DNA from 3 places in the Streptomyces odontomachicola genome. Region 2 is predicted to be linked to each of the others. Evidence: riboswitches for the same ligand, from Rfam matches in the RefSeq annotation. Region 2 holds a riboswitch; each other region holds the start of a gene.
The links. Region 2 has a riboswitch for cobalamin ahead of metE (5-methyltetrahydropteroyltriglutamate--homocysteine S-methyltransferase). Riboswitches for the same ligand answer to the same signal wherever they lie in the genome.
Positions count from the first base shown of each region.

Region 1: it holds a riboswitch for cobalamin, as region 2 does, so the genes downstream of both, ABEE00_RS32575 (cobalamin biosynthesis protein) here and metE (5-methyltetrahydropteroyltriglutamate--homocysteine S-methyltransferase) in region 2, are expected to answer to the same signal.
Region 3: it holds a riboswitch for cobalamin, as region 2 does, so the genes downstream of both, ABEE00_RS30360 (ribonucleoside-diphosphate reductase subunit alpha) here and metE (5-methyltetrahydropteroyltriglutamate--homocysteine S-methyltransferase) in region 2, are expected to answer to the same signal.

Region 1 covers NZ_JBCFOK010000024.1:50,635-56,200, reverse strand. Annotated here, with positions in the region: gene ABEE00_RS32590 (class II aldolase/adducin family protein) at 1-371, opposite strand, end outside; gene ABEE00_RS32585 (inorganic phosphate transporter) at 628-1,911, shown strand; gene ABEE00_RS32580 (hypothetical protein) at 1,946-2,170, shown strand; cobalamin riboswitch at 2,396-2,551, shown strand; gene ABEE00_RS32575 (cobalamin biosynthesis protein) at 2,682-3,638, shown strand; gene ABEE00_RS32570 (cobyric acid synthase) at 3,635-5,254, shown strand; gene ABEE00_RS32565 (putative cobaltochelatase) at 5,391-5,566, shown strand, end outside.
Region 2 covers NZ_JBCFOK010000002.1:437,344-442,909, forward strand. Annotated here, with positions in the region: gene ABEE00_RS04760 (class I SAM-dependent methyltransferase) at 1-703, shown strand, start outside; gene metE (5-methyltetrahydropteroyltriglutamate--homocysteine S-methyltransferase) at 852-3,176, opposite strand; cobalamin riboswitch at 3,371-3,598, opposite strand; gene ABEE00_RS04770 (3-hydroxybutyryl-CoA dehydrogenase) at 3,782-4,675, opposite strand; gene aceB (malate synthase A) at 4,672-5,566, opposite strand, start outside.
Region 3 covers NZ_JBCFOK010000020.1:21,364-26,929, forward strand. Annotated here, with positions in the region: gene def (peptide deformylase) at 1-275, shown strand, start outside; gene ABEE00_RS30355 (ribonucleotide-diphosphate reductase subunit beta) at 358-1,392, opposite strand; gene ABEE00_RS30360 (ribonucleoside-diphosphate reductase subunit alpha) at 1,392-3,833, opposite strand; cobalamin riboswitch at 3,968-4,105, opposite strand; gene ABEE00_RS30365 (GNAT family N-acetyltransferase) at 4,255-4,749, opposite strand; gene ABEE00_RS30370 (carbon starvation CstA family protein) at 4,873-5,566, opposite strand, start outside.

The DNA.
Region 1 (5,566 bases), on a different contig from region 2:
ACGCGTACGGGACCGCCCAGCGCCGCCGCCATGTAGTGGATCGGCGGCAGCTCCTCGACGAGAGTGGAGACGGCGGTGGCGTGCACGGCGTGGGTGTGCACCACGGCCTGCGCGTCGGTGTTGCGGTACACGGCGAGGTGCATCGGCAGCTCGCTGGTCGGTCGCGGGCCGTCGTCGGCCGGCCGCCCGTCGAGCTCGACCGCGCACAGGTCCTCGGGGCCCAGCCGGTCGTAGGGGACCCCCGTCGGGGTGACGAGCACGGTGTCGCCGACGCGCACCGAGACGTTGCCCGAGGTGCCGACGACGAGGCCGTCCTCGACGGTCCTGCGGGCGGTGTCCACCAGCTTCTGCCAGGCGTCCTGCAGCTGCATATGCCTTACCTCCGGGACCGGACCCTACTCGTTGCCCTGGCCAATGGCCGTTCCGGGCACCCTGGACGGGGCGGTGAAGTCCGGGCATGTGCCGGGCAGTTCACGGCGTCGCGAGGGGCCTCCAGGCGTGTGATCCACAGCACACAACAGGCGTCGGGGAGCGACATCGCGGCGCCCGCCGCAGTTCACCTTCCGTTCACTCGCCGTACCTACGTTCACCGAGTCATTAACCTTCGAACTGATTGTGCCTGGGTGAATGGAACACATCACGCTTCTCATCGGGATCGTGATCGTCACGGCCTTGGTGTTCGACTTTACGAACGGCTTCCACGACACGGCCAACGCCATGGCCACCACCATCTCCACCGGGGCACTCAAGCCCAAGACCGCGGTGGCGATGTCGGCGGCCCTCAACCTCGTCGGCGCTTTCATCTCCGTCGAGGTCGCAAAGACCATCTCCTCGGGGCTCATTGACAATGAATCGGGCATCAAGCCCGAAGTCATCTTCGCCGCTCTCGTCGGCGCCATCATCTGGAATCTGCTGACCTGGCTCGCCGGTCTGCCCTCCAGCTCCTCGCACGCGCTGATGGGCGGCCTGATGGGCGCGACCATCGCCTCCGTCGGATTCGGCGCGGTGAACGGCGACGTCGTCGTCATGAAGGTCCTCATCCCGGCCATAGCGGCCCCGCTGGTCGCGGGCATCGCCGCGATGCTGGCGACCCGGCTGACCTACCGGCTGGCGCACAAGGCGGGCGAGGAGCAGACCGCGAAGGGCTACCGCGCCGGTCAGATCACCTCGGCGGGACTGGTCTCGCTGGCCCACGGCACCAACGACGCGCAGAAGACCATGGGCGTCATCACCCTGGCACTGATCGCGGGCGGCGCGCTGGCGCCGGACGCCGATCCGCCGCTGTGGGTCATCGCCTCCGCGGGCCTGGCCATCGCGCTCGGCACCTACCTGGGCGGCTGGCGCATCATCCGCACCATGGGCAAGGGCATCACCGACATCCAGCCGCCGCAGGGCTTCGCGGCGCAGACCGGTGCGGCGGCCACCATCCTGGCCTCCTCGCACATCGGCTTCTCGCTCTCCACCACCCACGTCTGCTCCGGCGCGATCATGGGCTCGGGGCTCGGCAAGAAGGGCGGCGTGGTGCGCTGGTCGACCGCCGGACGGATGGTCGTGGGCTGGGCGCTCACGCTGCCCGCCGCGGGCCTCGTGGCCGGTGGTTCGGCGCTGCTGGCCAAGCAGGGCACCTGGGGCGTGGTCACGGTCGGCGTGCTGGCCCTGGCGATCTGCCTCGCCATCTGGGCGGCCGCGCGCCGCGAGCCGATCGACCACACCAACGTCAACGACGCGCAGGTCTCCCCCGCCGCCGAGGACGCCGGGGAGCCGCAGGGCGTGGTGACCGCCGCGGTGCGCGCGGTCAGCCCGCCGCCCGCTGCAGCGGCGGCGACGGCGGACGGGGACAAGCCCGTCGCCGGCGTCGGGGCCGAGGGTCCTGCCGCTCCGGCCAGGCAGCACACGGCCGGCGTTTCCTGAGGCCGCGACGGCCGAGAGAGAAAGAAGCAGGGTTATGGACATCGACTGGGCCGCACTCGGCGAGGTCTTCGGCGTCACGCTGGTGGCGACGGTCGGACTCGTGGGCGTCTTCACGCTCGGCATCGTGGGCTCCTCCGCACCGCGCGGGCAGGGCGGCGGCGCTCCGGCGCTCGCACGGACCGGCGCCGTGGCGTGCTTCGCGGTGTGCGCGGCCGCGGTGGCGTTCGGCATCTGGATCATCGCGGCGGGCGGCAAGTAGGCGCCCGCCGGCTTGTCGCAGCGTTCCCCCGGGCCCGGCGCCCGGGGGATTTCTGCTGCCGTACGGGACCTCCGTACTCCCCCGCGGAGAACCGCCGCACTCCCCCTCACCGAACCGCCGCACTCCGCGCGGTGGTATCGCTCACAGTCCGACGTCCCAGGTCAAGGCGAAGTTGACGGGGGTTCCCCCGCATGGTGGACTTCACGTTGCCCAGCGGCGGCAGGAGAGGAAGCCGGTGAGAATCCGGCGCGGTCCCGCCACTGTCACCGGGGAGCGCTCCCCCATCAACAGGCCACGGCCCAGGTGCTGAACCGGGCTGGAAGGCAAGGGGGTTGGTGCGCAGGCACCGCAGCGAGCGCCGATCCGGGAGCCAGGAGACTCTCGCCGCCGGACACGTCGAGCCAGGGCGAGGACCCTGAGTGAGGACACACCGCCATGCCTGGCACAGCGTCATATCCGTATCTTCCGCGCGTACGAGGGCACGTACGTGGCGTCTTCGCGCGCTGACGGCATGCCGAGTGTGGATCGCACGGCGGCCGCCCATGTGACCGGCGCCGTCCTCGGCTACGCGCTGGACCTCGCCGTCGGCGACCCGCGCCGCGCCCACCCCGTCGCCGCGTTCGGGCGCGCGGCCGGAGCGCTGGAGCGGGCTCTCTACCAGGACCGCCGCGCCGCGGGTGTCGCGCACACCGCGCTGTGCGCAGGGGGGACCGTCGCCGCCGCCGCGCTGCTCACCCGCGTACTGCCGCGGCCCGTGCCCCGTACGGCCCTCACCGCCGCCGCCGTCTGGGCCGTGGTCGGCGGGGCCTCGCTGTGTGCAGAGGCGAAGGCCATCGGAGAGGCGCTGGAGCGCGGCGACGTGGACGGCGCGCGCGAGCGGCTGCCCCATCTGTGCGGCCGCGACCCGCAGGCGCTGGACGCCGACGGCATCGCGCGAGCCGTCGTGGAGTCGGTCGCGGAGAACACCTCGGACGCGGTCGTGGGCGCCCTGGTGTGGGGCGCGCTGGGCGGTGTGCCCGGGCTCGCGGGGTTCCGTGCCGTGAACACGCTGGACGCGATGGTGGGTCACCGTTCGCCCCGTTACGCGAAGTTCGGCTGGGCGGCGGCGCGGCTGGACGACGTCGCGGGGTGGCCGGGCGCCCGGCTCACGGCGCTGCTCGCGGTGGCGGGCGGCGGCGACCCGCGCGGCGCGGCGCGCGCCTGGCGCGCGGACGCGGGCCGGCACCCCAGCCCCAACGCGGGCCCCGTGGAAGCCTCGTTCGCGGGGGCACTGGGCGTGCGCTTGGGGGGCACGCTCTCGTACGGCGGCCGGACCGAGCACCGTCCCGCGCTGAACTCCGGCGGGCGCCCTGTGCGTTCCGGCGACATCGCGCGGGCCGTGCGGCTCTCGCGGCGCGTCGGCGCGCTGGCGCTGGCCGTCACCGCCGCGGGGCACCTGGCCGCGCGGCGCAGGAAGGGGAGGGTGTGAGCACGAGCCGTACCGGAGGCGGGCTGCTGGTCGCGGGGACGACCTCGGACGCCGGCAAGAGCGTGGTCACCGCGGGCATCTGCCGGTGGCTGGCGCGCAAGGGCCTCAAGGTGGCGCCGTTCAAGGCGCAGAACATGTCGCTGAACTCGTTCGTCACACTCGACGGCGCCGAGATCGGCCGGGCCCAGGCGATGCAGGCCGCGGCGGCGCGCACCGAGCCCAGCGCGCTGATGAACCCCGTGCTGCTCAAGCCAGGCGGCGACCGCACCAGCCAGGTCGTGCTGATGGGCAAGCCGGTGGGCGAGCTGAGTGCGCGCGGCTACCACGCCGGGCGGCAGGGGCAGTTGGCCGAGACCGTCAACGGGTGCCTGGAGGAGCTGCGCGGCACCCACGACGCGGTGATCTGCGAGGGCGCGGGCAGCCCCGCCGAGATCAACCTGCGGCGCACCGACATCGTGAACATGGGCCTGGCCCGGGCCGCACGCCTCCCCGTCGTGGTCGTCGGGGACATCGACCGCGGCGGGGTGTTCGCCCAGTTCTTCGGCACGACGGCGCTGATGTCGGCCGGGGACCAGGAGCTGCTGGCGGGCTATCTGGTGAACAAGTTCCGCGGCGACGTCTCGCTGCTGGAGCCGGGGCTCGCGCAGCTCCGCGACCTCACCGGGCGGCAGACGCTGGGCGTGCTTCCGCATCAGCACGGGCTCGGCATCGACGAGGAGGACGGCCTGCGGGTGTCGCTGCGCGGCACCGTACGGGAGTCCAGCGCGGCGCCCCCGCACGGCAGCGACGTGCTGCGGGTCGCGGTGCTGCCGGTGCCGCTGATGTCCAACTTCACGGACGTGGACGCGCTGGCCGCCGAGCCGGGCGTGGTCGTCCGCTTCACCGACAGGCCCGAGGAGCTGGCCGACGCCGACCTCGTGGTGGTGCCCGGCACCCGCGGCACGGTGCGCGCGCTGCACTGGCTGCGGGAGCGCGGCCTCGCGCAGGCGCTGGCACGCCGCGCCGCCGAGGAGCGCCCGGTGCTGGGCATCTGCGGCGGCTACCAGCTACTGGGCGAGCGCATCGAGGACGAGGTCGAGTCGAAGGCCGGGACCGTGGACGGGCTCGGACTGCTGCCCGTGCGGGTGCGGTTCGCGCGCGAGAAGACCCTCGCGCGGCCCTCAGGCACCGCTCTCGGCCGGCATGTGGAGGGGTACGAGATCCACCACGGGGTGGCCGAAGTGCTGGGCGGCGACGACGCGTTCATGGCGGACGCGCACGGCCGCGCCGTGGACGGCTGCCGGGTCGGCGCGGTGTGGGGCACCCACTGGCACGGTTCGCTGGAGTCGGACGGCTTCCGCCGGGCCTTCCTGCGTCGGGTCGCGGACGCGGCGGGCCGCCACGGCTTCCTGCCGGCGCCGGACACCAGCTTCGGCGCGCTCCGCGAGGAGCAGCTCGACCGGCTCGGCGACCTGATCGAGGAGCACGCCGACACCGGCGCGCTGCTGCGGCTGATCGAGCAGGGGCCGCCGGCGGGGCTGCCGTTCGTGCCGCCGGGGGCGCCGGAGACACCGGTGGCACCGGAAACGGCGGCGAAGGCGACGACTGCGACGGCGCGGGCCGGGGAGCCATCGTGAACGGGGGCGGGCACCGAGACGGGGCCGCCGCGTACGGCAGGACGGTCAGGGCCGTCGTACGCGGCGGCCCGCACCACGAGTTCGCACACGTACCGCCCGGGGACGCGCCGTCCGCCGGGACTTGGGAGGACCGCACATGAGCACGCCGTACCCGTTCACCGCACTCGTGGGGATGCGGGACATGCAGCTCGGGCTGCTGCTGAACGCCGTCAACCCCGCGATCGGCGGCGTGCTCGTGCGCGGCGAGAAGGGCACGGCCAAGAGCACCGCCGTGCGGTCGCTGGCCTCGCTGCTGCCGCAGCTCGACGTCGT
Region 2 (5,566 bases):
CGAGGAGCGGTTCCGGGCCATGCTGGACGCCGTGGAGGCGGTCGCGGGCCCGCAGCCCGTGGTCCTGGACCTGGCCTGCGGCACCGGAACGATCACCGACCGGCTGCTGCGGCGGATGCCGGGTGCCGCGAGCACCGGAGTGGATCTGGACCCGGCGCTCCTGGCCATCGCCGAGGGCCACTTCGCCGGCGACGACCGCGCACGCTTCGTCAGCGCGGACCTGACCGACCCGCACTGGACCGACGCGCTGCCCCACCGCTCCTACGACGCCGTCGTCACCGCCACCGCGCTGCACTGGCTCGACACGGAGCAACTGCGGGCGCTGTACGGGCAGGTGCCGGGGGTCCTGCGTGAGGGCGGAGTGTTCCTCAACGCCGATCACATGCTGGACGAGACCGCGCCCCGCCTCAACGCGGCGCTGGACGCGCACCACCAGGCCCGCCAGGAGCGCGAGAAGGCCGAGGGCGCACAGGACTGGGCCGCGTGGTGGGCGGCCGTCGCCGAGGACCCGGCCCTGGCCGGCGCGGCCGAGGAGCGCTTCGCGCTCTTCGACGACCCGCGCGACCCGTCCACCCGGCGGCCCCGCGGCGAGCGCCCCACCACGACGGACTGGCACCTCACCACCCTGCGCGAGTCCGGCTTCGCCGAGGCGCGGGCGCTGTGGTGCTCCCCGCGCGACGCGCTGGTGGCCGCGCTGCGGTGAGCCCGGCTGGACGCGCGCACGGCGCTGAACGCGCGGAACAGAGCTGAACGCTCGTACAAGCGCAGGGAGAAGAAGAGGGTGCGGGGCGGGCGGGCCGACAACCGCCCGCCCCGCTGTGGGACCCCTGCCCCCTAGGGAAGGGCGGGGGTCAGCCGGTGTGGCCCGGCAGCTCGCCGCGTACCGTGCGGGCCGCAGCGACCAGGTTCTCCAGGCTCTCCCGGGTCTCGGGCCAGCCGCGGGTCTTCAGGCCGCAGTCCGGGTTGACCCACAGCCGCTCGGGCGGCAGCGCCTCAAGCCCCTTGCGGAGCAGGGCCGTCGCCTCCTCGGCGCTCGGCACGCGCGGCGAGTGGATGTCGTAGACGCCCGGGCCCGCCTCGCGAGGGTAGCCGTGGTCGGCCAGCTCATGCGCGACCTGCATGTGCGAGCGCGCGGCCTCCAGGCTGATCACATCGGCGTCGATGTCGTCGATGGCCTGGATGATGTCGCCGAACTCGGCGTAGCACATGTGCGTGTGGATCTGCGTCGCGGGACGCACACCCGCCGTCGACAGCCGGAAGGACTCGGTGGCCCACTCCAGGTAGGCCGGGCGCCCGTCGGCCCGCAGCGGCAGCGTCTCGCGCAGCGCCGGCTCGTCCACCTGGATCACCGAGGTGCCCGCCGCTTCGAGGTCGTTGACCTCGTCGCGCAGCGCGAGCGCCACCTGCCTGGCCGTCTCCGCCAGGGGCTGGTCGTCGCGCACGAAGGACCAGGCGAGCATGGTGACCGGGCCCGTGAGCATGCCCTTGACCGGGCGCTTCGTCTGGGACTGCGCGTACGTAGTCCAGGCCACGGTCATCGGCTCGGGACGCGAGATGTCGCCGGCCAGGATCGGCGGGCGGACGTAGCGGGTGCCGTACGACTGGACCCAGCCGTGCTGCGTGGCCAGGTAGCCGGAGAGCTGCTCGGCGAAGTACTGCACCATGTCGTTGCGCTCGGGCTCGCCGTGCACCAGCACGTCGATGCCCGCCTTCTCCTGGAAGGACAGCACCTCGCGGATCTCGGTCTTGATCCGCTCCTCGTACGCCGCCGCGTCGATCCTCCCCTTGCGCAGGTCGGCGCGGGCCGTGCGCAGTTCGGCTGTCTGCGGGAAGGAACCGATCGTGGTGGTCGGCAGGAGCGGCAGGCCCAGGTGCTCGCGCTGCGCCTTGGTGCGCTCGGCGTAGGGCTGCGAGCGGCGCGTGTCGGCCGCGGTCACCGCGTTCGCGCGCTCGCGCACGGCGGGGTTGTGGGTGATCGAGGAGGCCCGGCGGGACTCCAGGTCGCGGCGGTTGGCCGACAGCGCCTCGGCGGCCTTGTCGGCTCCCTCGTTCAGCGCCTGCGTCAGGGTGACGATCTCGGTCGTCTTCTGCCGCGCGAAGGCCAGCCAGCGCAGCACCTCGGGGTCGATGTCGCCCTCGGCCTGCGCGTCGAGCGGGACGTGCAGCAGCGAGCAGGAGGCCGCCACGTCCACCCGGTCGGCCAGCCCGGTCAGGGAGTTGAGGGTGGTGAGCGACTTCTCCAGATCGTTGATCCAGATGTTGCGCCCGTTGACCACCCCCGCCACCAGGCGCTTGCCGGAGAGCCCGCCCAGCTTGCGCAGGTCCTCGGCGTTGGCGGCAGCGGCCTCGGTGAAGTCCACCGCGAGGCCGTCCACGGGGCTCTTGGCGAGCACGGGCAGCGCCTCGCCGAGCCGGTCGAAGTACGAGGCGACCAGCAGCTTGGGCCGGTCGGCCAGCTTGCCCAGCAGGTCGTAGGCGCGGGAGGCGGCCTCCAGCTCGGCCTTGCTGCGGTCCTGCACCAGCGCGGGCTCGTCGATCTGCACCCACTCGGCGCCGGCCGCGCGCAGCTCACCCAGGATCTGCGAGTACACCGGCAGCAGCTTGTCCAGCAGGGACAGCGGCTCGAAGCCGGGGTTCACGCCCGGGGCGGGCTTGGCCAGCAGCAGGTAGGTGACCGGGCCCACGAGCACCGGCCGCGGGGTGAGCCCCAGCGCCAGCGCCTCCTTGAGCTCGGCGAGCTGCTTGACCGGGTTGGCGGAGAAGGCCGTGTCGGGGCCCAGCTCCGGGACCAGGTAGTGGTAGTTGGTGTCGAACCACTTGGTCATCTCCAGCGGCGCCACGTCCTGGGTGCCGCGGGCCATGGCGAAGAAGCCGTCCAGCGCGTCGGCCTCGACGGCCGCGCGGTGGCGTTCCGGAATGGCACCGACCATCACACTGGTGTCCAGCACGTGGTCGTAGTACGAGAAGTCGCCGGTCGGCACCTCGTGGATGCCGGCGCCTGCGAGCTGCTGCCAGTTGGCCTTGCGCAGGTCCTGCGCGGTCTGCCGGAGGGCGTCTGCGGTGACGCGGCCCTTCCAGTAGCCCTCGATCGCCTTCTTGAGCTCCCTGTTGGGGCCCTGGCGGGGGTAGCCGTACACGGTGGCCCGTGCTGCCGCGGCTGCGGACTTGGCTGTCACGGAACTCTCCTTCGCGAGATCTCTCCTCGGACATCCCGGATCGGGACGAGGACGCGAAGGCGACGGCAGGAGGACGGGAACCGGGCGCGCGGCCTGCGCCCACCGTCCTTGCCTGCTTCCGGGAAACGGTGTCGACACCGTCCGGAAGCGCCCTCCGACCTGCCCTCGAGGTCACCGGGATCCGCACACGACAGGGCGCGTGCGGGCAACGGGCAGGTCTTCGGACTCGTGGGCGCGCCTGCCGGAAACTCATGCTCCGGCGGGCTCCTACTGGCCGTCGCTTCCCGGCCCTTGCGGGCCAGTGCTCATGACGGCGGTCGTTCCCACTCACCGCTGCGGGGCAGTCCCGGAGTCACACCGGGTTCCCTCTTACGACGCCTCCCACCTGGCGGGTGGGGCGAACCAGCTGCACTGCCAGCCTAAACGGATCACCCCGCCCCTGAACAGGGCACCGTGATCATCGGCGGGCGCCGCAGGGCGCCGCGGTTCGCTCAAGACCGCCGCCGCTGAGCGGTAAGTCCCGGGCCGGGCACGCCCGTTGTCGCGCCCGGCCCGCGCCGCCCGCGCTCACCCCTCAGAGGCGCGGGCGACAGCACCAGGGACCCTCACCCCTGGTCGTACACGTGGAACCCCCGGCCGCTCTTGCGGCCCAGCAGCCCCGCCTCGACCATGCGGCTGAGCAGCGGCGGAGCGGCGTACAGGGGCTCCTTGAACTCCTCGTACAGCGAGGCGGCGATGGAGGCCACGGTGTCCAGGCCGATCAGGTCGGCCAGCTCCAGCGGCCCCATCGGATGCGCGCATCCCAGGCGCATGCCCGCGTCCACGTCGGCTGCCGTGGCGAAGCCGGATTCCGCCATGCGCACGGCGGAGAGCAGGTACGGAACGAGCAGTGCGTTGACCACGAAGCCCGCCCGGTCCTTCGAGCGCACCACGGTCTTGCCCAGCGTCTCCGTGGCGAACTCCGCGGCGGCGCGCGCCGTTTCGGGTGACGTGTGCAGCGAGGTCACGACCTCGACCAGGGGCAGCACCGGCACCGGGTTGAAGAAGTGCAGGCCCAGCACGCGGTCGGCGCGCCGCGTCGCCATGCCCAGGCGCATCACGGGGATCGAGGAGGTGTTGGTGGCCAGCACCGCCTCGGGGTCCTCCACGATCTTGTCGAGGAGGGTGAAGACCTCGGCCTTGGCCTCCGCGTTCTCCACCACGGCCTCGACGACGAGCTGCCGGTCGGCCAGGTCCTCCAGGTCTCCGGTGAACACCAGCCGGGCCTGCGCGTCCTCGGCCGAGATGCGGTCGAGCTTGCCGCGCTGGACGGCCCGTTCCAGCGACTCCGCGACCCGCTCTGCGGCTCCCCTCGCGGCGGTCGCGTCGGCCTCGCACACCACGGTGTCCAGGCCCGCGCGTGCGCACACCTCGGCGATGCCGGCGCCCATCCGCCCGCCGCCCACGACGCCGATCCGCCGGAAACGGGGGTTCGGCACGGGGCCCGGACCGGGGCTCATGCGGCTCCCTCCGTGGCGCGCACCAGGTGCTCCGCGTACGCCTCGGTCGTGAAGTAGGCGGGCAACTCGCGGGAGAGCGCGGCGCGTTCGAGCACGGAGCGCGCCTCCAGGGTCAGTGCGCCGGGGTCCTCCTTCGCCAGCGCGGCGCACTCGCGGTCCAGCAGCGCGTGGACGGTCGCGGGGTCGGTGGCGCCGTGCCGCAGCCACTGCCACAGATGGCAGCGGGCGATCTCGGCGGTGGAGGCGTCGGCGGCCTCGCCCTCCAAGGGGACCTCTCCGCTGCCACGCAGCCAGGCGTCGATGTAGCGCAGCGCCACGGCGATGTCCGCGCGGATGCCCTCCTCGGTGGGCGGCCCGGCCGTACGGCGTACGGCGAGCAGGTCCCGTGCGGTGATGTGCACGTCATCGCGGGTGCGCTCGATCTGGTGCGGGCGCCCGGCGAGCGCGCCGTCGAACACCGCGCGGCATGTGGGCACCAGCGCGGGGTCCACGACCGCCGATCCGTCGAAGCCGTCCTCGGCCTCGCGCTCCTTGTCCAGCCGCACCGCGGCGAGGGCCGCCTCCCGCGCGTGAGGTTCGGCGCCGGGGCCGGATGCGGGGAGCTGGGCGGCGAGCCCGCCGAGGGCGTGGGCGCCGCGCTTGTGGCAGGTGCGCACCAGCAGGTCGGTGTAGGCGCGCATGAACGGCGCCGTCATGGTGAGCCGACTGCGGTCGGGCAGGAGGTAGTCGGGGCGGTGCGCGAAGTTCTTCACGAGGCTGAAGAGGTAGTCCCAGCGCCCGGCGTTCAACCCCGCGCTGTGCTCGCGGAGTTCGTGCAGGATCTCCTCCATCTCGAAGGCCGCCGTGATCGTCTCGATCAGCACCGTGGCCCGCACCGTGCCGCGCGGGATG
Region 3 (5,566 bases), on a different contig from region 2:
GCGTGCTGGACGACTCCAACGAGGGCTGCCTGTCCGTGCCGACCGCCTACGCGCCGCTGGCCCGGCCCGACTACGCCGTGGTGCGGGGCCAGGACGCCGAGGGCAAGCCGGTCGCCATCGAGGGCACCGGCTACTTCGCGCGCTGCCTCCAGCACGAGACGGACCACCTGTACGGCTACCTCTACATCGACCGCCTCTCGAAGCGCGAACGCAAGGACGCCCTGCGCCAGATGGCCGAGGGCACGCCCCGCTATCCCACGGTCCCCAACGAGTGATCGCCGCGCTGCCCGGCAGCGCGAAGAGCCCGGGACCCCCCTCCGGTCCCGGGCTCTTCCGCGTCTCAGGAGGCGCCGGCCGTCAGAACTCGTCGTCGAAGGAGACCGAGCCCTCGACCGCCACCTGGTAAGCGGAGGCGCGGCGCTCGAAGAAGTTGGTCAGCTCCTGGACGTTCTGCAGCTCCATGAAGGAGAAGGGGTTGTGCGAGCCGTAGCGGACCGGGAAGCCCAGGCGGGCGAGGCGCTGGTCGGCGACGGCCTCCAGGTACTCCCGCATGGACTCGGTGTTCATGCCGGGCAGCCCCTCGCCGCACAGGTCGCGCGCGAACTGGAGCTCCGCCTCCACGGCCTCCTCCAGCATCGCGGTGACCTGCTTCTCGAGCTCGTCGTCGAAGAGCTCGGGCTCCTCCTGCCGGACCGTGTCCACGACGTCGAAGGCGAACGACATGTGCATGGACTCGTCGCGGAACACCCAGTTGGTGCCGGTGGCCAGGCCGTGCAGCAGGCCCCGCGAGCGGAACCAGTACACGTACGCGAAGGCCCCGTAGAAGAACAGGCCCTCGATGCAGGCCGCGAAGCAGATCAGGTTGAGCAGGAAGCGGCGGCGGTCCTCCTTGCTCTCCAGCCGGTCCATCTCCTCGACCGAGTCCATCCACTTGAAGCAGAACTGCGCCTTCTCGCGGATCGACGGGATGTTCTCGACGGCGGCGAACGCCTCCACCCGCTCGTCGTGGTCGGGCAGATAGGTGTCCAGCAGCGTCAGATAGAACTGGACGTGCACGGCCTCCTCGAAGAGCTGCCGGGAGAGATACAGCCGCGCCTCGGGCGAGTTGATGTGCTTGTAGAGCGTGAGCACGAGGTTGTTCGCCACGATCGAGTCGCCGGTCGCGAAGAACGCCACCAGCCGGCTGATCATGTGCTGCTCGCCCGGCGTCATCTTGGCGAGGTCGGCCACGTCGGAGTGGAGGTCGACCTCCTCGACGGTCCAGGTGTTCTTGATCGCGTCCCGGTAGCGCTCGTAGAAGTGCGGGTAGCGCATGGGGCGCAGGGTCAGCTCGAAGCCGGGGTCGAGCAGATTCTGCGTACCGGTGGTGGTCGTGTCGTCGGCGGTCGGCATTACTGGCAGGCCTCGCAGGACTCGGGGTTTTCCAGGGAGCAGGCGGCGGCTTCCTCGTCCGCCTGCTGGACGGGCAGGGTGGGCGCGGCGGTCGGGGCTGAGTCGCCGGCCGCGGTCCGTGTGCCGCCGCCCGCCGCCTGCGCGATGCGCGTGGCGGGACGCGAGCGCAGGTAGTACGTGGTCTTGATGCCCTGTCGCCAGGCGTACGCGTACATCGAGCTGAGCTTCCCGATGGTCGGCGCGGCCATGAACAGGTTGAGCGACTGGCTCTGGTCGAGGTACGGGGTGCGGGCCGCGGCCATGTCGATGACGGCGCGCTGCGGGAGCTCCCACGCGGTGCGGTACAGCGCGCGCACCTCCTCGGGGACCCACTCCAGGTCCTGCACCGAGCCGTTGGCGTCCCGCAGGGCCTCCAGCGCCTGGCCGTCCCACAGCCCGTGCCGCTTCAGCTCCTCCACCAGGTACGCGTTGACCTGGAGGAACTCACCGCTGAGGGTCTCGCGTTTGAAGAGGTTGGACACCTGCGGCTCGATGCACTCGTACACGCCCGCGATGGACGCGATGGTGGCCGTCGGCGCGATGGCGAGCAGCAGCGCGTTGCGCATGCCCGTCTGAGCGATGCGCGCGCGCAGCGCCTCCCAGCGCTCCGGCCAGTGCGGCGCCGCGTCCGCGTAGTGGTCGGGGTGCAGGACGCCGCGCGCGGTGCGGGTGTGCTCCCACGCGGGCAGCGGGCCGTGCCGCTCGGCGAGATCGGCCGACGCCTCGTAGGCGGCGAGCATGATGCGCTCGGAGATCCGCGTGGACAGCTCGCGGGCCTCGGCCGAGTCGAAGGCGAGCCGCCGCCGGAAGAACACGTCCTGCAGCCCCATCAGGCCCAGACCGACCGGCCGCCAGCGGGAGTTGGAGGCTCCGGCCTGGCCCGTGGGATAGAAGTTGATGTCCACCACGCGGTCCAGGAAGGCCACCGCGGTGCGCACGGTCGCGTCCAGGCGCTCCCAGTCCAGCTCGCCGTCCTCGTCCAGGTGCGCGGCGAGATTGACCGAGCCGAGGTTGCACACGGCGGTCTCGGAGTCGTCGGTGACCTCCAGGATCTCGGTGCACAGGTTCGAGGAGTGCACCACACTGCCCGGCTCGGCGGTCTGGTTGGCCGTGCGGTTGGAGGCGTCCTTGAAGGTCATCCAGCCGTTGCCGGTCTGCGCGAGGGTGCGCATCATCCGCGAGTACAACTGCCGCGCGGGGACGCGGCGTACGTACCGCTCCTCGGCCTCCGCCTTCCGGTACGCCGCGTCGAACTCCTCACCCCACAGGTCCACCAGCTCCGGCGCGTCAGCGGGGGAGAACAGCGACCATTCCGCATCGGCCTCCACACGGCGCATGAACTCGTCCGGGATCCAGTGCGCGATGTTGAGGTTGTGGGTGCGCCGGGCGTCCTCGCCGGTGTTGTCCCGCAGCTCCAGGAACTCCTCGACGTCCGCGTGCCAGGGCTCCAGGTAGACGCAGGCCGCGCCCTTGCGCCGGCCGCCCTGGTTGACCGCGGCCACCGAGGAGTCGAGGGTGCGCAGGAACGGCACGATCCCGTTGGAGTGCCCGTTGGTGCCGCGGATCAGCGAACCGCGGGCGCGGATGCGGGAGAACGGCAGCCCGATGCCGCCCGCGTGCTTCGAGAGCCGCGCGACCTGGTGATACCGCTCGTAGATCGAGTCCAGCTCGTCCAGCGGGGAGTCCAGCAGATAGCAGGAGGACATCTGCGGGTGCCGGGTGCCGGAGTTGAACAGCGTGGGCGACGAGGGCAGGTACGAGAGCGAGCTGGTCAGCCCGTACAGCTCGGCCACGTCGTCGAGGGCGCGCTCGGAGTCGTCCTCGGCCAGACCGCAGGCCACCCGCAGCAGGAAGTGCTGCGGCGTCTCGATGACCTTGCGGGTGGTGGGGTGCCGCAGCAGATAGCGGGAGTGCAGCGTACGCAGGCCGAAGTAGCCGAACCTGTCGTCCGCGCCGTCCGCCACCGCCCGCTCCACCAGCGCGTCGAGCCGCTCGGCGTGCAGCCGCACGAAGCGGGCCGTCCCGTCCGCGATCAGCCCCTCGCCGTGCCCGGCGGCGACCGAGGCGGAGAAGGAGTCCGCGCCCTGCGAGGCCGCCTCCTCCCGCACCGAGAGGGTCAGCAGCCGCGCGGCGAGCCGCGAATACTCCGGCTCCTCTGCGGTCAGGCCAGCGGCCGTCTCGGTGGCGAGGCCGTGCAACTCGGCGTAGTCCGCGCCGGGTTGCCGCCCGCGGCGCACGGCGGCGGCGATCCGCTCGGGGTCGGTGGCGGGCAGGCCCTCGGTCAGCTCTCCGAGCGTGCGCAGCAGGCGTTCCTCGGGGCGCCCGGGGTCTGAGCCGGGCTCCTTGTCACAAGGACCGGCCGCGCCGGAGGATGCGGCGGGTGCTGCTGGTGCGATGGTCACGGACGTGCTCTCCCTCGCGTGGCGGGGGCCGCGACGGGTGGTGCACGAGGCCGCGGGGGCGTGCGGTGCCACCAGGGCAGGGCACAACGGGGCACACCCCACGACGTCCACCGGCCCAACCCACGAAGCCCGGACGACATTTCCCACTGCCGGCAGGCACTCGGACTCGCGCGGGCCGGCCCTCATACGGGCATGAGGGGCCCACGCTCACCGTTGCGGGACAGTTCCGGATTCGCACCGGATTCCCCTGCGGCGACAGCGAACACGAGCATACATGTTGTGTTGGCTTGTGCGGCCCACCCCATATCTTGTGTCGCGGGTCAAGCGATCTTTCCGCGGGCCACGCCTGTGCGGCCCGGGGACACGGCTCCGGCCACAGCTCCGGCGACGGCTTCAACTCCGGCTCCGGCTCCCGCTCCGGCTACAGCTCCAGTGCGTACGTCATCAGCCTCACGTCCGGCACCGGGCTCCAGTCGCGCTCGGGGGTGCGGGTGAAGCCCAGCCGCTCGTACAGCCGGTGGCCCGCCCTCATCCGCTCGCCCGTGGACAGCACCAGGCGCCGCACCCCCAGCAGCCGCGCGCGGTCCATGCAGGCGCGGACCAGTGCCTCGCCGGTGCCGCGGCCGCGTCCCTCGGAGCGCACGGCGAGCATCCTGAACTCCGCCTCGTCGGGCGCGGATATCTCCGCCAGCCGCGTGCCGTGCGGGACGAAGACCACGCTGCCCAGCACGGGGCCGCCCTCGCGCGGGACGGCGACCAGCATCTCGCCCGCGCCCTCCCGCGACCGCGCGTCCCGCAGCGTGTCCAGATAGGGGTCGCCGGGGTCGAGCAGGCCGTCCGACGCGTAGGCCCCGGCGGTCAGCTCGCCGATCTCGTCCAGCTCCTCCGGACGCGCGCTCCTGATGGTGATGTCCATGGGAGCAAGCATGAAGCCCCCCACTGACAATCGCCGCGAACGGCGGCCGCCAGTGGGGCACTTGGGGTCTCATGCGCAGGTCACCGCGTCAGCGGTCACGCGCGAGCAGCCACGCACGCTCGCTCACTCCCGCTGCGCAGCCGCCAGCTCCGCCCTCTCCTCCTTGGTGGAGATCAGCCCGTCGGGCGCGGTGATCCGCGACTCCTCGTACGGCGCCTCCTGCAACTCGGAGGGGATGCCCGCCCGTTGCAGCCGCAGCGACTTCACACACGTGCGGGCCGCGTCCGCCAGGACCACCACGACCAGCAGCGCGAAGAGGGCCGACAGCACGCCGTCCACCGTGGTGTTGGTGACGATGGTGTGCATGTCGTCCATGGTCTTGGCGGGCGGGAGCACCTTGTTCTGCGCGATGGCCGCCTGGGTGTCCGAACGCTGCTGGAAGAAGCCCACCTTCGGATCGGAGGAGAACACCTTCTGCCAGCTCGCGGTCAGCGTGACCACCGCGTCCCAGACCAGCGGAATCCCGGTCACCCAGGCCCACTTGAGCCGCCCCGACTTGATCAGCAGCGTGGTGGCGACGGCCAGCGCGACCGCGGCGAGGAGCTGGTTCGCGATGCCGAACAGGGGGAAGAGCTGGTTGATCCCGCCCAGCGGCTCGTGCACGCCGACCCACAGGAAGTAGCCCCACAGGGCCACCACGACGCCGCTGGTCAGCCAGATCCCGGGCTGCCAGCTCACGTTGCGGAACTTCGGGATCACGTTGCCGAGCGTGTCCTGCAGCATGAAGCGCCCCACCCGGGTCCCCGCGTCCAGCGCG